Regions from separate parts of the Faecalibacterium faecis genome, predicted to be linked through region 2. Evidence: a T-box and tRNA genes for the amino acid it is inferred to sense, from the RefSeq annotation. Region 2 holds a T-box; the other holds one or more tRNA genes.

Region 1 (10,081 bases), on a different contig from region 2:
CCCAGCAGCATGTTGGCGGTATAGCTGCCGGCCTCAATGCTTTCGGCAGGCACGTCCTGATCCCACGGCATGGCAACGCCGCTCAGGGCAAGGCCGGAGACAGGGCTTGCTGCGGCCGCAGACACAGCTGTGCCGCAGGCCAGCAGGCAGAGCGCTGCCGCACAGACGGCCAGTTTTTTTGCGGTTGATTTCATAGTAAGTGTACCTCTTTGGGTGATATAACGGCGGCTGGCAGTCAGCACAGCTCCGGTTTAGCGGAACAGAACGCCCAGGGCTTCCATTGCGTACTCGAAATAGGTGACCTGATCGTACTCCACGCGGGCAGTAACGCTCATGCCGTTGGAAAGATCCACCTTGTCGCCGCTGCGGCTCACCACATAAGTGGCATCGGGCTTAATGGTCATCTTATAGTAGGAAGCGTTGGAGCTGGCCGTCACGTCACTGTCAATGGCCGTTACAGTGCCGGTCAGGGTGCCATAGGAATACTCCGAAAGGCCGGTAATGGCGATCTTGCACGGGTCACCCACATGAAGCAGCGGGCGGTCATTCACGGTGACCATGGCAACGATCTCCAGATCGTCGTTCTCGCTGGCAACAGTGGCCAGCGGGGAGCCTGCGCTCAGCACCATGCCCTCTTTGTAAGGAGTATCCATGTGGATCACACCGGAGGTGGGGGCGTAGATGTAGTAATCGTTGGCACCGGTGTTCAAGGCATCGAGCTGAGCCTGAACGTTGTCCACGTTGCTCTGTGCGCTGGTAATGCTCTGGGAGATGGACTGCATGGTGGAGTAGTACAGAGCTTCTACTTCGCTCTGGCTCTGCTCCATCATGGTCTTGATCTGAGCATCGGAGTAACCGGCAGCCTGATAGGCCGTGGCATCAAAGGTCTTCTGAGAGACCTGGCTCTTGTAGGTCTCGTACTGATAGTAGTAGGGCTGATCTTCGGGGTTTGTCTCGCTGAAGTAGTTGGTATCATCCTGCACGCACTGCAGCAGCTTGTTGTACTGGTCCAGCTGGGTCTGGTAGATCTTGAGCTGGCTTTCCAGGTTATCCTGCTGCATGTCGATATCCGTGCTCTTGATGTGGGCCACGAGGTCGCCCTCGTTCACATAGCTGCCCTCCGAAATATACATCTCGGTAATGGAGCCGGAATAACTGGACATGATATAGGTTTTATTGCTGGCCTGAACGGTGCCTGCGTTCTGGCTGACATAAATGCGGTTGGTATGGGTGCTCCACACCACCAGAAACAGCATGAAGATGCCCACCAGAATGACAAAAGCGTAGCCATAAGGTGGCAGCTTTTTTTCCATCATGATGCGGCGGTCCTGCAGATCCGAAAGGTTCTGAACTTTAATCGTCATAATTACTTGGTCTCCATAAAGACATCGACCACGGCATCATCCTCGTCCTGATTGACATAGATGGTATAAGAGGTGCCGGTCAGTTTCTGCTCATTCTCAAAAGCGTGGACCTGCAGCTTGTAGGAAGCCAGCTGGCTTTCGGGCATGGGGCCGGTGTAGTGGGCATACAGGCAGTTCTTCACGCGCAGAATAGCATCCATATGGTAGTCCTGCTCCATCTGGCCGATGAACTGGGTAGCCTGCTGCATCATGTACAGGTGCATCTGACGATCCTCACCAACCACCATGGCCTGCACAATGGGGCCAATGGGCTGTGCGTTGTTGCTCTTGATAAAGTTGTGCATCTGGGTCAGCACCACGGGCAGACTGGCCATCTCTTCCGGATGAATCTCACGGGAGAGCACATTGGTGAGCTTCAGGGTCTTGTTCTCGGCTACTTTGATCTCTTTCATGTTGAATACCTCGGTTCCTTTTCAGATTTACCTCAGAAGAGGCAGTAATAGGCAATCGAGAAAGGGGAGAAAACCGCTGCAGAGAGCAGCTTCCTCTCCGCTCCCGATCGCCTACTACTTATAAAAGTAATAGGGATCTTGCAAATAAAATGTGCCCGGAGGCATTTTGCCTCCGGGCACACCATAGTGAGGCATAGTTACCTGAGCAGGCGGGGCCTGTTCAGGATAACACCATCTACTTCTACTAAACAGAAAGTCTTTCTAGCTCTTTTTATCTGACACAGCAAAACTATGTCAAATCAAGCTATCCATCATGAATGACTCCCTTTCATATGTAACCGGGTACGCACCCGGCTGCAACACATCAATAGGTGATCGACTCACCGTCGTCATCCTCTTCCACCACGGCCTGCATGACAGACTGCTTGGGCTCTGCCTTTTTGCTGCGGTAGATACCCTGCTGCATGTTCCACAGCTCGTAGTACTTGCCTTCCTTGGCAAGCAGCTCATCGTGCGTGCCGCGTTCCACGATCTTGCCGTGATCCATCACAAGGATCAGATCACAGTCACGAACGGTGGACAGGCGGTGAGCTACGATCAGCATGGAACGATCTGCAAGCTGATCGTAGATCATGTTGAAGATCAGATTTTCCGTAGCAAAGTCCAGATTACTGGTGGATTCATCCAGAATGTAGAGGTTGGAATCTTTCAGGAAAGCGCGTGCCAGCGCAATGCGCTGCTTTTCACCGCCGGACAGGCCGTTGCCTGCTTCCTCCAGATAGGTGTTATACTGCAGGGGCAGATGACGGATAAAGTCGTGAGCATCTGCCTTCTTGGCAGCTTCCTTAACTTCGTCCATCGTAGCGTCCATACGGGAAACGCGGATGTTATCATAAATGGTCTTGCTGAACAGCTCAACGTTCTGCGGCACATAAGAAATTGCGCGGCGGACAGAATCATTGGTGTATTCAGCCAGATTCACACCGTTCAAGTCGATCTCGCCATCTTCCGGTTCATAATACTTGAGCAGAAGCTTGGTGATCGTGGATTTGCCGCTGCCGCTGCTGCCCACCAGCGCGACCTTTTTACCGGCCGGAATGGTAAAGCTGATGTGATCCAGTGCAGGGGCACGGTTGCCATAACGGAAAGTGACATCCTTGAACTCGATATCGCCCTCCACCTTGTCCAGATCGGTGCGGTCTTCGTCGCCGACCGTCTCGGAGGGATAATCCATGATCTCGCCCAGACGCTTCATGGAAATGCTGGCCTCCTGAATCTGCATCTGCAGACCAATCAGGTTGCTCAGCGGAGAAGTAAAGTAAGAGGACAGCGTGCTGAAGGCCATGAATCCGCCCAGTGTCATCTCACCCTTCAGAACCTGACTGATACCCACATAGGTGGTCAGCATACTGAAACCGGTGGAAATGAAGGAGGAGATCAGGCCCTGCGTGGTGCTGATCTTGCTGGAGCGCAGGCTGATCTTCAGGCTCTTGATGTACTCACGCTCGAGGTTCTCCATTTCGGTATCCTCGTTGGCGTTGCACTTGACCGTCTCAATGCCGCGCAGGCTTTCGATCATCTGGCTGTTCAGTGCAGCGGACTGCACCATGGTCTCTTCGTTGATCTTTTTGTAAGGCTGCTTGTAGATCAGCACCAGCAGAATGCTGACCAGAGCCATGAACAGCGAGATCGAGAAGAGCATCGCATTCATGCGGAACAGGATGATACCGGTGATAATGGCCATCGAGATATCCATGATCAGGCTCAGCGCAATGCTGGTAAAGATGGATTTGATGGTGTTTGCATCCGAATAACGGGTGGTGATATCACCAGTCTTGCGGGTGGCAAAGAACTTCATGGGCAGACGGAAGATATGCCCGAAGTAACCCAGCATCAGCGGAATATCGATCTTGATGGATAGGTGGATCAGAACCCACTGCCGGACAAAGCCCACCAGCGTATTGGTGATGCTGACCATGCTGAACACAAGGATCAGCGTAACCAGCAGATTGTCTAGACCATATGGCAAGACCTCGTCCATCAGGATCTTGTTGAACATGGAGGAGGCAATGCCCAGGATCGTAACGATCAGAGAACTCAGGATCGCATAGGCAAAGAGCTTTTTCTGGGGCAGCAACAGGTCGACGTAACGCTTGAACATGCCGCCCTTTTCGATCTTACCGCCCTTGAACTCCGAGGTAGGGTTCATCAGCAGCAGAACACCGGTAAAATTCTTGTAGAACTCATCCAGAGAGATCTTTTTCAGCTCGCTGCCGGGGTCGCCAATCACGACATAATCCTTGCACTTGTGTTTTTTGCCGTTCTTCTCATCTTCCTTGGCGGCTTCGGCTTCTTTCAGCATGTGCCGACGACGCTCACCGTCATCTTTGATGGTGGTCTTTTTAAAGACGACCACAAAGTGGGCCAGACCCTGATCGGTGATGACCTGCGCAATGCAGGGCAGCGAGAAATCGCTGAGGAAATTTTCACGGTCTACGCGAACCGCTGCAGTGGTGAAACCCAACTCATTAGCGGCTTTCTGCAAACCAACAAGGTTCGTGCCTTTCAGGTCGGTACCCATCATATCGCGCAGGCGGGTGATGGTAACTTCCTTTTTGTAATGGAGGCACACCATTGCGAGGCAGGCAGCCGCACAGTCAGTGGTGTCGTGCTGCCGGACATAGGTATAACGCATAGATGCTTCCTTTGATCATATACAAATTTATTCAAACAGCGGCAGGCGTTTTGAAGAAGCGGCCTGCCGCAGATCTGACAACGTGAAAAGAGCCGGAGCCTGAAACAACAGCACAGAGACCGGTGCTTTGTCCTGTCCTGCGGAGAACCATGACAAAACACCGGTCGGCTGCTATCAAAAGAAGGGAGCACCTACCCTTTGATCTGTGTGCCGGACTTTGGAAAAACAGATACAAATTCCCAAAGCTTATAAGCAGTATACCACAATGTGACATCTTCTTCAAGTAGTCAAATTTTAAGAAATCATTATGCTTGATGCTTTTTTCGCATGAATGCTGTGTTTTTGGGACAGAGAAGCCCAAAAACAGAGGAGAAACACGACTGCATGGCTGTACAGAAAAAGGGTGTAGTATGGGACAAACAAAAAAGGCAATGTTCTGTGGAACATTGCCTTTTCTTCTGGCGCCTCTTGCCTGACTCGAACAGGCGACACCCTGATTAACAGTCAGGTGCTCTAACCGACTGAGCTAAAGAGGCAGATCACATTTGTGACTGCGAGAGATATTATACCGCATAAGAATGCCTTTTGCAAGCCTTTTTTTAAAAAATGAATCATTTTTGGCAAAATAAAACCGTCCTGCAGTGTTTTGAAACGCTGCAGGACGGTAAAGTACATATTATAAAAGAAGGAAAGGCTTATTTCAGCTTGCTCTTGGCCTTCATGCGCTGCTCGTGGTTCAGGATCTGCTTGCGGATGCGCAGATTTTCAGGAGTGACCTCCAGCAGCTCGTCCTGTGCCAAGAATTCCAGGCAGCCTTCCAGGCTGAGCTTGCTAATGGGGATCAGGCGCAGAGCATCATCGGAGCCGGATGCACGGGTGTTGGTCAGGTGCTTGGTCTTGCAGACGTTGACATCCACATCCTCGCCGGAAGCGGTGTAGCCAATGACCATGCCCTCGTAGACCTTTTCACCAGCGCCCACCAGAAGGGTGCCGCGCTGCTGAGCATTGAACAGACCGTAGGTGACAGCCTCGCCGGTCTCAAAGCTGACCAGAGAACCGGTGGAGCGGTTGGCAATCATGCCAGCCCAGACATCGTAACCGTCGAAGATCTGGTTGATGATGCCTTCGCCGTGGGTATCGGTCAGGAACTGGTTGCGGTAGCCGAACAGGCCGCGGCTGGGCATACGGAACTCCAGACGCACGCGGTCGGTGCCCAGAGATTCCATCTGCTGCAGGATAGCCTTGCGCTGGCCCAGACCGGTCATGACAGCGCCCTGATACTGGGTGGGCACATCGATGACGACATGCTCCATAGGCTCATAGGTCTTGCCGTCGATGACCTTGGTCAGAACGTGCGGGGGAGAGACCTGCAGCTCATAACCTTCACGGCGCATGGTCTCGATCAGGATGGACAGGTGCATCTCACCACGGCCCATAACGCGGAAGGAATCGGTGGTGGCGGAATCCTCCACCTTCAGAGCAACGTCCTTCAGCAGCTCCTTCTGCAGACGGTCACGGATCTGACGGCTGGTAACATACTTACCCTCGCGGCCGGCCAGCGGGCTGTCGTTGACGGAGAAGGTCATTTCAACGGTAGGATCATTGATCTTCACGAAGGGCAGCGGCTCCACATTGGAGGGGCTGCACAGGGTATTGCCGATGGTCACGTCGGGCAGGCCGGAGAATGCCACGATATCGCCGGCGGTGATGTTATCGCACGGCTGACGGCCATTGGCCTGGAAGTCGTACAGCTTGGTCAGACGGCCGCGCATCTTCAGATCCTGATTGTGCCAGTCACAGACGACAACTTCCTCGCCCACCTTGGCAACGCCGTTCTGGATGCGGCCAATGCCGATGCGGCCCACGAAGTCGTTGTAGTCCACAGAGGACACCAGCATCTGGAAGGGAGCCTCGGGGTCGCCCTCAGGCGGCTTGATGGTGCTCAGCAGAGTATCGAACAGGGGGATCAGGTCGGTGCCGGGCACATCCGGGTCCAGGCTTGCGGTGCCATCACGGCCGCAGCAGAACAGCATGGGGCAGTCCAGCTGCTCATCGGTAGCGCCCAGATCCATCAGCAGGTACAGAACTTCGTCGATGACTTCCTTGATGCGGGCATCGGGGCGGTCGATCTTGTTGATGGCCACCACCAGACTCAGGTTCTGCTGCAGAGCCTTCTGCAACACAAAACGGGTCTGGGGCATGCAGCCCTCGGCGGCATCCACCAGCAGCAGAACGCCGTTGACCATCTTCAGCACGCGCTCCACCTCGCCGCCAAAGTCGGCATGGCCCGGAGTATCGACGATATTGATCTTGACACCCTTGTAGGTGCAGGAGCAGTTCTTGGCCAGAATGGTAATGCCACGCTCACGCTCGATATCGCCGCTGTCCATGACGCGCTCAGCCACGACCTGATTATCGCGGAATGCGCCGCTCTGACGCAGCATTGCGTCCACCAGGGTGGTCTTGCCGTGGTCAACGTGAGCGATAATGGCAACGTTGCGCAAATCGTTACGAACCATAAAATTCAACCTCTCTATTATTAAAACTCATAAAATACGAACGAACGTCATACAAGTTTAAGTTTATAACAGGAAGGGGTGGTTTGTCAAGATTGTATAAAAAATTTTTCAACCTTTCGGCAAAATGCCTGAGAAAAGCCATGCGATTTGTGCGGCGTGTACCTTTAGAATATGCTATACTAAGGATACAGAAGAAATAAAGCCGGAGGTGTTTTTATGAAGATCACATTTCTGGGCGCGAACCATGAGGTCACCGGCAGCTGCACTTTGATCGAAGCGGCTGGGCAGCGCTTTTTGATCGACTGCGGCATGGAGCAGGGCAAGGATGTATACGAGAACCAGCCCATCCCGGTAGCACCCGGCGAGATCGACTGGGTGCTGGCCACCCATGCACACATCGACCATACCGGTATGCTGCCGCTGCTGGTGCGCAACGGCTTCCGCGGCAAGATCTATGCCACGAACCCCACGGTGGAGCTGTGCGGCATCATGCTGCGGGACTCGGCCCATATTCAGGAATTTGAAGCGGAGTGGAAAAACCGCAAGGGCCAGCGCTCCGGCGCAGAACCGGTGGAACCGATGTATACTGTGCAGGATGCTGAAGCAGCCATGAAGCTGTTTGTGGGCAAGGCCTATGAGCAGCGCTTCCAGCTTGCACCGGGCATTGAAGCCCGCTTTGTGGATGTGGGCCATCTGCTTGGCTCGGCCAGCATAGAGCTTTGGATCACCGAGGGTGAGACCACGACCAAGCTGGTATTCTCCGGTGATATCGGCAATCTGGATCAGCCCATCATCAAGGATCCTGCTTACATCAAAGAGGCGGACTACGCCTTTATGGAATCTACCTACGGCGACCGCAGCCACGGCCCGAAGCCGGACTATGTGAGCGAACTGACGAAGATCCTGCAGCGTACCTTTGACCGGGGCGGCAATGTGGTCATTCCCAGCTTTGCGGTGGGCCGCACGCAGGAGATGCTCTACTTTATCCGTGAGATCAAGGAAAAGGGCCTTGTGAAGGGACACGGCAACTTCCCGGTGTACATTGACAGCCCGCTCGCCATCGAGGCGACCCGCATCTTTAAAGATACCGACCCGGACTGCTTTGATGCGGACACCCGCGCTCTGCTGGAAAAAGGCATTGATCCGATCACCTTCCCGGGGCTGCGCGTCACGGTGACCAGTGATGAATCCCGCATGATCAATGCAGACCGCGTGCCAAAGGTCATCCTCTCGGCCAGCGGTATGTGCGAGGCAGGCCGCATCCGCCACCACCTCAAGCACAATCTGTGGCGGCCGGAGTGCACCATTCTGTTCGTGGGCTATCAGGCGGTGGGCACGCTGGGCCGCACCCTGCTGGAAGGTGCCACGACGGTAAAACTGTTCGGTGAACCTATTGAGGTGCAGGCAGAACTGTGCCAGCTCACCGGCATGTCCGGCCATGCGGACAGAGAAGGTCTGCTGCGGTGGGTGAACTCCTTTGAGCAGAAACCAAAGCGTGTGTTCGTGATGCACGGCGAAGATGAGACCGAGGACCACTTTGTGCAGACCTTGACGGAACAGGGCTTCACTGCCTGCGCACCCTACAACGGCGCACAGTGGGCCATCGGAGCCGAGGGAGCCGTATGCCTGCAGGAGGGCATGCGCGTCCGCATTGAGCACAAGGCCAATGAAGGCCAGAGCCGTGCTGCCAGTGTGTTCCAGCGGCTGGTCAGCGCCGGCAAGCGCCTGCTGCGGGTCATCGAGCACAACGAGGGCGGCGCAAACAAAGACCTTGCCAAGTTTGCCGACCAGATCAATGCCCTGTGCGATAAGTGGGACCGATAAAGCAAAACAAAAGCGCCGTGACCCAAAAGGCCACGGCGCTTTTTTGCATGGAGCGGGCAATGGGAATCGAACCCACCTCCTCAGCTTGGAAGGCTGATATACTAGCCGATGTACGATGCCCGCATTTACGAACGATATTATAGCATGTTCCGGCACAAATGTCCAGCCCAATTTTTGTATGTTCCTTAAAGCACTGGAAAAGAATGCCGGAACGGCCTTGCTTTTCCATACGGCTCTGCTACAATAGAAAAGAACGGAGGGAGAGAGGATGGAGCCGGAAGCAGAGATCATTCGTGCGCAGCTGTTTGCCCTGCGGGATGAAGCATACCGCACCTTTCACAGTGCGTTGATGCCCACCGTGCCGCCGGAAACGGTGATCGGCGTGCGCGTTCCGGCTCTGCGCAAGTTGGCAAAACAGCTCGCAGGCACAGCGCAAGCAGAAGTGTTTTTACAGGCCCTGCCGCATGGATACTACGAAGAGAACAACCTCCACGCGTTTCTGATCGAACTTATCCGGGACTACGACAGGGCGCTGGCTGAAACGGAAGCGTTCCTGCCCTACATCAACAACTGGGCCACCTGTGACTGCTTTTGCCCCAAAGTGTTTGCAAAGCACAAGAAGGAACTGCTGGTGCCCATTCGCCGCTGGCTGGATTCGGGCGAGGTGTACACCGTGCGCTATGGCATGGAGATGCTGATGCGCTATTATCTGGATGATGCATTCCGGCCGGAATATCTGGAATGGGTGGCCGATGTGCACAGCACGGAATACTATATCAATATGATGCGGGCATGGTATTTTGCCACAGCACTGGCAAAGCAGCCGGATGCCGCGCTGCCGTGGCTCACAGAAAAGCGGCTGGATCTGTGGACCCACAACAAAGCTATCCAGAAAGCGGTGGAAAGCCGCCGCATTCCGCTCGGAATGAAGCAGCTGCTGCGCGGTCTGCGCAGCCGTTCATAAAAGCTTCCGGATTTCCGCGCAGATTTCCTGTTTACTTTATGGATGTTTTATTGTAAAATAAGCTATAGTAAAAAATGCCAGGGTATGCCTATGCCCTGACGGAAGATAAAAACAGGTGGTGTTTGGATTATGGCATTGAAATATCAGCGTATCCTTCTGAAGATCAGCGGCGAAGCACTGGGCGGCGAAAAGGGCATGGGTTTTGATGAACCCACTATGGACGCGATCTGCGGCGGCGTGAAGAAAGCACACGAGCTGGGCGT
Region 2 (10,081 bases):
AGGATATGAAGGGCAACCGCCTGCTGCTGTTCACCTCCGACTGGGCGGTGCGCTGGGCTGAGACCCACAACGAAACGCTGAAACTGAGCGAGTTCGGCAATATCTGAGTTGAAAGAGGGCTGCGGTGCGGGAATATCCCGCAGCTGCGGTTCTTTTTTCATAAAACGCAAAAAATACAACGAAGAATGCCAGCTACGGAATGCGCTGCTCCCATTGCGGGGAACACTGCTGGCATGGAGGGAAAATATATGCAAAACATCAATATTGGCAAAAGCGGCATTCAGGTGCCGTTTCTCGGCATGGGCACCTGGGCCATCGGCGGCGGCTCCTGGTGGGGCGACAACGACGACGCCCTTTCAGTCAAGGCCATCCAGACTGCTGTGGAGCAGGGCATCCAGTGGATCGACACCGCTCCCATCTACGGCCTGTACCACAGCGAGACCGTGGTGGGCGAAGCCATGAAGCACATCGACCGCGACAAGGTGGTGCTTTCCACCAAGTGCGGTCTGGAGTGGCGGCATGAAACACCGGTGCTGCACAAGGTCGTGGACGGCACCACCGTTTACCGCGACCTGTCTGCCCAGAGCATCATCGAGGATGTGGAGGACAGCCTGCGCCGCCTGCACACCGATCATCTGGATGTGCTGTACACCCACTGGCAGACCCCCGATTTCGGCATCTACCCGCTGGAAGAGACGGTGGAAGCCATGATGAAGCTGAAGGAGCAGGGCAAGATCCGTGCCATCGGTGCATCCAACGTCACTGCAGACATCATCCGCGGCTACTGCAAGTACGGCCAGCTGGATGTCATTCAGGAAAAGTACAGTCTGCTCACCCGCCGTGTGGAAAAGCAGCTGCTGCCTACCTGCAAGGAGCTGGGCGTATCCGTGCAGGCATACTCTCCGCTGGAGCAGGGCCTGCTGACCGGCAAGGTGACTATGGAAACCACCTATCCCGAGGGCAGCACCCGCAACTCGAACCCCAGCTTCCAGCCCGCCCGCCGGGCACAAGCGCTGGACATGCTGGCAAAGTGGGGCGACCTGACCGAGAAATACGACTGCTCTCTGGCACAGCTGGTGATCGCCCTGACCGCCCGCATGATCCCCGGCCTGCATGTGCTGTGCGGTGCCCGCACTCCGCAGCAGGTAATGGACAACGCCGGTGCGCTGAACATCAAACTGGACGGTGCCGATGCCGTCCGCATGAAGTGGGACGTGGATGCCATTTCCTGATGGTTTGACCATCGGAACAGCCTCCGCTTCGCTCTGGCCGTATTTAGAGGAATTATTCTTTTATGTTTGGGTCCTGAAAAGCCTGCGGGCTTTTCAGGACCCTTTTTTCGCGCAAAAGATCGAAACCGGCAGATGATGCCGTTTTTCTTTATGACTCTTTCTGTGAAAATGCAATGCCGGACAGCCCGCAGGCCGTCCGGCATTGCTCTTATAAAAATAAAAATTCCGCTGTTTATGGCCAGCGCAAAGCGGAGGCCATTTAAAATCGTCAGCTGTTCTCCTTCCAGAACAAACCGCCGGAGGTCTGGAACAGCATCCACGGGTTCACGCTCTTGCTGCCAAGCTTGAAGTCCATGGTCAGCTCCTCGCCCAGCACGCCTACAGCCTGCCCCTTTTCCACCGTCTGCCCGGCAGAGACGGAAAGAGTCTGCAGCCCGTACAGGTAGCTGCGCATCCCGCAGCCATGGTCGATGACCACCGTGTTGCCGGTAAGGGCCAGCTCTGCGGCCAGCACCACCACGCCGTTTGCAGGGGCGCGGCAGGGCTCGCCGGGGATGGTATAAAGCTTTGTGGAGTTGGAACGGCTGCCCTGCCTTCCGTTCACCACCCTGACCTGACCGTAATCCACAAGGGTGGTGTAGCTTTCCACCGGGTTCACAAAGCCGCCCTGCCACATTTTTTCCCGCGCGGGCGCTTCGTACAGGCCCCAGACTGCATTGCGGAACTGGGTGTTTGCCGCATCCGATGCATCCGGTTCCGGCTCCACGTCCACCGTGCCAAAATCCTTGGGCAGCACGATGATGCTGCGGGTGATGGTCTCGCCATTCACGGTAATGTTCACCTCATGCCCGCCGGAGGAAGCGTTGTATGCCGCCGGGATATAGGCCCGCCAGCCATCGGCTGCACGCACGCACTGCACATTGCCAAGGTCGGTCTCCACAGTGGGTGCTGCATCGCCGGTCATGCCGGAGATGCGCAGGCCCACAATACCGCCCTGCTCCACCCGCTCGGCGGAAAGCTCCACCTCCGCGCTGGCCTGCAGGGTGAACCGGAAGGCATAACGATACCAGCCGGTGGGCTTTGCGGGCTTTTCCAGCCCCAGATTTTTGCGCACTGAGCCGGTGCTGCCGCCCTCAAATTGGGTGGCCATGCCGCCCTCCGGCACCCGCCAGACCGATAGCTCTGCCTTATATTCGCCGTTGGTCGGGAACAAAAAGCTTTGATAATCGCTCACACTGCCCACAAATACAATGCTGCCATAGGCGTTCTGGATGGTGAGGGTGGTGTAGCTGGCCCAGTCCGGCAGGGTGATGGCCGGGTGGGCCGTGTACAGCGTGCCCAGCTTCTGCACCGTGAGGGTGGCGGGGCTGGCAAACACCTTATCGAGCTTTCCGCCGATGAGCGGCACCTGCCAGCACCAGCCGTTGGGTTCCAGCGCTTCGGTGCCAAACTGCGCGGTGCTGTCCGGGCAGCCGCCCTCGGTGGTAAAGGCATAGCTCACGCCCATCACCGCGCCCAGAAAGATGCCTACGCCCAGCACCACACCCACGAGCCAGAGCAGAAAACGCTTCATGATACACTCCTTCTATGTAGCAAAAAGGGCGCACCGGCACAGCCTTTTGCAGACTGCCGGTGCGCCCGAAGGTTTACGGTTCGTGTTTTTATTCTGCAGCATCCTCTGCAGGGGCAGCCTCTTCGGCAGCAGCCTCCGGCTCCACCGTTGCAGCATCGTCCTCGCCGAACAGCAGACGCTCGTACTCGTCCAGCTCCTTCTCACGGCGGTGCAGGTAAACAGCAACAGCAGCAAGGGCACCGGCAACAGCGGCCAGAACAGTGATCACAGCGACCAGACAAGATTTCTTCATAGGTTCAATACACTCCTTTTTTCGTTGAAACGATGTTTCAGCTTTCATTCCAGTGCTTGTTGGCTTTTATTATACCCGTTCCTGTCAAAAATTACAACCATTCAGGTCAAAAAGGCCAAAATTTCATACCATAAGCTTCTTATATGACTTAAACGCACCGGGCAGGGTATACTCGGCCTGCAGGGCTTCCCGGCTTGCCCAGACGCAGCCTGCCGGAGCATCTTGGGCGGGCACATGCAGCAGGATGCCGTTCATATGCCACTCGATGTGGCTGAAGATGTGCTTTGCAGCGGGCAGCGCTTCCGGCGCGGCGGTGCCGGTATCCAGCCCCATGGCCTGCAGGCGGGCAAGGACCTCTCCGGCTGCAAGGGCTTCACCCTCCCACAGTACCGGCTGCCACAGCCCGGCAAGCAGGCCCTTTTGGGGCCGCTGCTGCAAAAGGAAGCCTGCCGGGCTTTCCAGCAGGGCCAGCGTCACAGGCTGCAGTCTGCGGGGCTTGGGCGCTGCTTTGCGGGGCAGCTCCAATGCAGTGCCCGCAGCACGGGCGGCGCACAGGTGGGCAAGCGGGCATTTTTCGCACAGGGGCGCACCGTTCGGCACGCAGACCAGCGCTCCCAGCTCCATAAGGGCCTGATTGTAGTCGCCGGGCGCATCCGGCGGCTGGTGCTCCATCACGCGGGCGGTGAACGCTTTTTTCACTGCCGGTTCCGTGACGGCAGCGGGGTCGTTGTACAAACGGGAGAACACCCGCAGCACATTGCCGTCCACGGCGGGCACCGGGATGCCGAAGCTGATGGACGCAACGGCTCCCGCCGTGTAGTCCCCGATGCCGGGCAGGGCGCGCAGGGCATCATAGTCGGCGGGCAGCTGTCCGCCGTACTGCTCGCAGACGATGCGTGCAGCCTTTTGCAGGTTGCGCACCCGGCTGTAGTAGCCAAGACCCTCCCAGAGTTTGTGCAGCTTTTCCTCTTCGCAGGCGGCAAGGGCCGGAATGTCCGGCAGGGCGGCGAGAAAGCGTTCGTAGTAGGGCAGTGCCGCCGAGACCCGGGTCTGCTGCAGCATGATCTCGCTGAGCCACACATGGTAGGGGCTGGGGTCGGTGCGGAAGGGCAGGATGCGGTGGTTTTTGTAAAACCAGTCCAGCAGGGCAGAGGAAATGTTTTCCACTTGTTTTGTGCTCCTTATCAAAAAACGGGCCGCCGCAAGGTGCAGCAGCCCGGTAAAAGTATGCGCGCTTATCAGAAGCCGTATGCAGTGCGGGGGAAGGGCAGCACATCACGGATGTTCTGGATGCCCGTGAGGTACATGATCATGCGCTCGAAGCCCAAGCCGTAGCCGGCGTGCTCCACGCCGCCGAACTTGCGCAGGTTCAGGTACCAGTCGTAGTTGGTCTTGTCCATGCCCAGCTCGTCCATGCGGGCCACCAGCTTGTCGTAGTTCTCTTCACGCTGGCTGCCGCCGATCAGCTCGCCGATGCCGGGCACCAGCATATCTGCGGCTGCCACGGTCTTGCCGTCCGGGTTCTGCTTCATGTAGAAGCTCTTGATCTCCTTCGGGTAGTCGGTGACGAACACAGGCTTCTTGAACACCACCTCGGTCAGGTAGCGCTCGTGCTCGGTCTGGATGTCCACGCCCCACTCCACAGGGAACTGGAACTTCTTGTTGTTCTTCTTCAGGATCTCGATGGCCTCGGTGTAGCTGATGCGGCCAAACTCGCTGTTTGCCACCAGCTCCAGACGCTCGATGAGGCCCTTGTCGATGAACTGGTTGAAGAAGGCCATTTCATCCGGGCAGTTGTCCAGCACGTAGCGGATGACGTACTTGGTCATGGCCTCGGCAGTGTCCATGTAGCCGTTCAGGTCGCAGAAGGCCATCTCCGGCTCGATCATCCAGAACTCGGCGGCGTGACGGGTGGTAAAGCTCTTCTCGGCGCGGAAGGTGGGGCCGAAGGTGTACACCTTGCCGAATGCCATGGCCATGGCTTCGGCTTCCAGCTGGCCGGAAACGGTCAGATTGACCGGCTTCTCGAAAAAGTCCTGGGTGTAATCCACGGTGCCGTCCTCGTTCTTGGGCACATTCTCCAGATCCAGCGTGGTGACGCGGAACATCTCGCCTGCGCCCTCACAGTCGGAAGATGTGAGCAGCGGAGAGTGAGAGTAAACGAAGCCGTTCTCCTGGAAGAACTTGTGGATGGCATAGGCAGCGGCGCTACGCACGCGGAAAGCGGCGTTGAAGGTGTTGGTGCGGGGGCGCAGGGTGGGCATGGTGCGCAGATATTCCATGCTCATCTTCTTTTTCTGCAGCGGATACTCGTCCGCCGGGCAGTCGCCCAGGATCTCCACACTGTCGGCATTCAGCTCAAAGGGCTGCTTTGCCTGCGGGGTGAGCACCAGCTTGCCCTTGACGCGCAGGCTGCTGTACAGACCGGTGTGGATCACCTCATCGTAGTTTGCCAGCTTGCCTGCTTCCAGCACGACCTGCAGGGTCTTGAAGCAGCCGCCGTCCGACAGGGCGATGAAGCCGATGTTCTTGGAGTCGCGGATGTTCTTTGCCCAGCCGCAGACGGTGATCTCGGTGCCGTCGGCGGGGGTGTTTTTGAACAGCGAAACGATCTCAGTGCGTTCCATAGTGTTTGTTCTCCCTTTCGATATAAAATGAAAAAGACAGCTTTGTTCTCCCTGAAAGTTCAGGGCGAACAAGCTGTCTTGTAATGTCCGCGGTGCCACCTGAATTACCGGAAGTGTCCGGTCGCTCACGCGCTCAATAAAAGCGCTGCCCCTGTAACGCAGGGCCTGCGGCGCACCTACTAATGGCAGCTGCCATGTTCAGTTTGCTGCTCCCGGGTGTTCGTTCACGCGGCGTGCGGGCGCGACTCTCAGCTGTGCCGCACTCTCTGGGCCGGACGGCCCGCGCTACTTTTCCCGATCTTTGCATTTTACCTTTAAAAAATAGCACTTTGGCGGCGTTTTGTCAAGCACCGCCCAGCAATGCGGCAGCAAGGCCCTTTGCCGCCAGCTGCCCGGCATAAAGAGCCTCGTTCAGGTTATTGCCGTGCCCGCCGATCTCAATGAGCAGGCTGCCGGTGGTCAGATCCTGATTGTAGAACCGGTAGCTGAACAGCACCGGCCGGGTAAAACCGGGGTACATTCCTTCCATGCTGCGCTCCCACGCAGCGGCAAAGCGCAGATTCTGCCGCCAGCCCGGCAGCTGAACGGTGGTGCCGTTGTCGCACCCGCAGATGATCATGACCTGTGCGGCCTGCCGCCCGTCCACCGTGCACACCGGGGCATAGCGGCTGCCGCTTTCCGTCTCGATGGCATCCCGGTGGACATCCAGCACCACCTTGATGCTGGGATACCGGGCCAGATACTGCTGCACCACGGCCCGGCTGTTGGCATAGCTTCCGGTGTAGCTGGGGTAGTCGTTCAGGGTCTCGTCGTGCAGGGTGTTGATGCCTGCCGCATTGAGGGTATCGGCCACCACACGGCCCACCGCGCACATGTTCACGCTGCAGTCGGTGCTGCGGGCACCATCGCCGGGGGCAAACCACAGCCCGGCCGAAAGGCGGTAGTCCTCGGTGGCGTGAGTGTGCATCACCAGCACCTGCGGGTCGGGACTGTTCGGCTCAATGGCAAAGGGCAGCGGATTCTCGATCTCCGCCGCAATGTCTGCCGCCGTCTGCCGGGTATTGTTTTTGATGCTGCCCGCCCCGCAGGGAATGTACTTTTCGCCGCTGCCCTGCGGATAATTTTTTTCAATGACAGTACCCGCATCCGCCGGGCGGGCTTCCTCGCCCAGCAGCGGCACAAGGTAGTCCTCAATGTTCCCGGTCAGCGCCTGCACGGCCTGCGGCAGAGAGGATGCCGCCGCTTCCGGTGTGCTGTCCGGTGCGGCTTCCACCTGCACAGATGATGCGGGCTGCTCCTGTGCGGACTGCCGCCCCAGCCAGAAAAGAGTTTCGGTCATGGGCAGCGGTGCAGTAATGGCCGCAGCCAGCATCAGTGCCGCCGTGCGGGCAAAGATACACAGTGCGGCAAACAGAGCAGCCGCTTCCAGAAATGGCACGATATGCCCCTGCGCCCGGGCGGGCGGCAGTGCTTTGCTGCGCATAAAATAACCTCCCTTCCGGCCCACCGGTGTTACCCCGCCAGCCAGAACAGCTGCGCCACGCTGAGCCTTGGCTGCAAGGCCCGGTTGATGGCACCGGCCAGAAGAGCCGAGCCGTGGGCGATCACGCTGTCCAGCGCCCGGGGCGTGACCACAAGATCTGCTCCTTCGTCCGAATCCATCAAGGTGGGGATGCCCGCCGCGATCACCGGCACGCCCAGCGCTGCCGCGTCCAGATGCTTTGCATGATCCGCCTGCGCCGGGTACAGCCCGGTGTCGGAGAACTGCACGCTGCGGCCCAGCCGCGCACCCTCGGCACTGCAAAGGCTGTCCACGCAGATCAGGGCCGCCGGCCGCACCGCTTCCACCATGGCCCCGGCCAGCTGGCGCAGAGTCAGCCCGGTGGAGGCCGACACCCCCGGCGCAATGGCGGCCACCGGCCGGATGCCTTTTACCGGCAGCGTGTGCTGCGGCCCCATGGTGACTAAAATCTTCTGCGCCGTGCGCGGGCCGAGGGCATCCGCCGTGACACGCCGGTTCCCGATGCCCAGCACCAACACCGGCCCTTCCGGCGGCAGCAGGGCGCGCAGTTCTGCCGCACAGGTCTCGATCACCGCAGCGTCCCGCTCGTCCAGCACGCTGACACTGGGCATTTCCAGCGTGACATACCGTCCGCGGGGCTTCGCCAGCCCTTCGCGCGCGATCTCCACCCGCGTTATTGTGACCCCGCCGCGCTTTGCTGTGGCAAGCCTTACCCCGGCAGGCAGCGCCCCCTGTGCTGCACCAAACATCTCGTCTGCCATATCGGTAAAACGCATTTTTCTGCTCCTCCTGCCTGTTTTGGGGCCAAATGCCCCCTCTGCATGCAGAAAGTATGGAAAAAATAAAACTTTTCTAAACAAAAATCAAAAAAACGCTTGCGCTGGTACGCGAAATATGGTATCATAGGGTGCGCTGTTATAGGTAGCCAAGGAGGTGGAACGAATGCCTAACATCAAATCTCAGAAGGACCGCGTCGTGCAGGCTGCTGCAGAGCAGGCTCACAACAAGGCCATTAAGACCAACCTGAAAACAGTCGTCAAGAAGGCAGACGCTGCCATCGATGCGAATGCCGCTGACAAGGACGCAACCGTCCTGGCTGCTGTTTCCGCGATCGACAAGGCTCGCGCTAAGGGTGTCATCAAAAAGAACACCGCCAGCCGCAAGATCAGCCGTATGGCAAAGCGTGCTAACAAGAACGCTTGATCGCTTTCTGATTGACGAACAAAACCTCTGTACCGGGTTCCCGGCACAGGGGTTTTTGTTTTGCCCGCTTTTCAGGGCACGGCAGCAGGCCGCTCAAAATCGCACAGGGTGGCAAAATCGAACCCCGGTGCCTGCTCCAGAAGCTGCTCCGGCGGCAGGCCGTCGGGCGGCTCGGCCAGCAGCGCCCACGCAGCCCATGCCGTGGGCACCGCCGCCGCAAGGGCCAGCCCCGGCAGCGCCAGTGCCGGGCATGTATGGAACGCACTGCCCGGCGGCAGGGCTGCCACCGCGCACAAGGCCTGTGCAGCCCAAAGCTCCCACAAAAGGGTCGTCCAGCGGTGCTTCATCCGCATCACCTCCTGTTTTGCACAGTTTACCGCAGTGCGGTGGAAAAACAGGGCGAAGGGTGGCGGACAAAGTGACAATGTTCTGGTGTATTTCTTCTTCAGTTCTGGTCGTGACTTTTGCCCACCCAGCTGCACACCACGCCGCACACAAGGCTGGTGGTAACACCGGCCGCAGCGGCGGTCAGCCCGCCGGTGAGGATGCCCACAGCACCTTCTTCCTGCAGCGCGGTGCGCACGCCCTTTGCCAGCAGATGGCCGAAACCCAGCAGAGGAACCGTGGCCCCGCACCCGGCAAACTCGGCCAGCGGGGCATACCACCCAATGGCCGAAAGCACCACGCCCGCCACCACATATCCGGTCAGGATGCGGGCCGGGGTCAGGCCGGTCAGGTCGATGAGCAGCTGTCCCGCCACGCAGATGGCCCCGCCCACACAGAAAGCCCAGAAATAGTTCATCTTACTTCTCCTTTTCCGGCGCACGCAGCTCCACCAGATGCGCCACCGCCGGGATGGTCTCCTTCTGCAAAAAGGTGGTCTGGCTCATCAGGGCCCCGGTGGCTGTGAACAGCACCCGCTTCTGGCTGCCCCGGCGCAGGCGCGGCAGGATGTGCCCGCACAGCACCGCCGCGCAGCAGCCCGGGCCGGAGCCGCCGCTCTTTACGCTCTGCTCGTTTGCGTCGAACAGGATGCACCCGCAGTCCACATGGTTTTTGATCAGCAAGCCTTCTGCGGCCAGCAGCTCCCGCAGCAGCTGACTGCCCACCTGCCCAAGGTCGCCGGTATAGATGCAGTCGAACTCCTGCGGTTCGGTGCCGGTATCCTTAAAATAGTGCAGCAGGGTGGAAGCCGCTGCCGGGGCCATGGCAGCCCCCATATTGTTGATGTCCTTTACCTGATAATCCTGCACACGGCCAAAGGTGGCAGCGGCAATGCCAACGCCTTCGCCCTGCGGCTGCAAAAGGCAGCATCCAGCAGCGGTGGCAGTCCACTGGGCCGTGGGCGTGCGCACCGCGCCGTAGCTCATCGGCGTGCGGAACTGCCGCTCTGCCGCGCAGAAGTGGCTGGAAGCCATGGCCAGCAGATTGCGCGCAGCACCGCCCTCGCACAGAGCAGCGCCCAGCGCAAGGCCCTCGGCCATGGTGCTGCAGGCCCCGAACAGCCCGGCAAAGGGCACGCCCAGCTCCCGCATGGCATAGCTGGATGCTGTGCACTGGGCCTGCAGATCCCCGGCAAGGGCCAGCTGCACCTTTTCCTGCGGAAGCGCCGCCTTTTGCAGGCACAGCCGC

What was found. The T-box of region 2 lies ahead of asnS (asparagine--tRNA ligase). A T-box ahead of a tRNA ligase gene usually reads a tRNA of that ligase, here a tRNA-Asn.
Region 1: it has a tRNA-Asn gene. The T-box ahead of asnS (asparagine--tRNA ligase) is inferred to sense a tRNA for this amino acid. The anticodon was not compared.

Annotation. Positions count from the first base shown of each region.
Region 1 is NZ_JBBMEP010000007.1:66,927-77,007, forward strand. It holds gene WMO17_RS05100 (Ig-like domain-containing protein) at 1-194, opposite strand, end outside; gene WMO17_RS05105 (HlyD family secretion protein) at 252-1,364, opposite strand; gene WMO17_RS05110 (hypothetical protein) at 1,367-1,816, opposite strand; gene WMO17_RS05115 (peptidase domain-containing ABC transporter) at 2,181-4,511, opposite strand; tRNA gene WMO17_RS05120 (tRNA-Asn) at 4,971-5,047, opposite strand; gene typA (translational GTPase TypA) at 5,207-7,030, opposite strand; gene WMO17_RS05130 (MBL fold metallo-hydrolase RNA specificity domain-containing protein) at 7,247-8,854, shown strand; tRNA gene WMO17_RS05135 (tRNA-Gly) at 8,903-8,977, opposite strand; gene WMO17_RS05140 (DNA alkylation repair protein) at 9,123-9,818, shown strand; gene pyrH (UMP kinase) at 9,948-10,081, shown strand, end outside.
Region 2 is NZ_JBBMEP010000008.1:74,766-84,846, reverse strand. It holds gene WMO17_RS05785 (peptide chain release factor 3) at 1-107, shown strand, start outside; gene WMO17_RS05780 (aldo/keto reductase) at 249-1,232, shown strand; gene WMO17_RS05775 (murein hydrolase activator EnvC family protein) at 1,501-2,805, opposite strand; gene WMO17_RS05770 (hypothetical protein) at 2,894-3,097, opposite strand; gene WMO17_RS05765 (A/G-specific adenine glycosylase) at 3,221-4,264, opposite strand; gene asnS (asparagine--tRNA ligase) at 4,336-5,724, opposite strand; T-box leader at 5,782-6,035, opposite strand; gene spoIIP (stage II sporulation protein P) at 6,068-7,207, opposite strand; gene gpr (GPR endopeptidase) at 7,237-8,022, opposite strand; gene rpsT (30S ribosomal protein S20) at 8,189-8,449, shown strand; gene WMO17_RS05740 (peptidoglycan synthetase) at 8,521-8,796, opposite strand; gene WMO17_RS05735 (SpoVA/SpoVAEb family sporulation membrane protein) at 8,895-9,251, opposite strand; gene WMO17_RS05730 (stage V sporulation protein AD) at 9,253-10,081, opposite strand, start outside.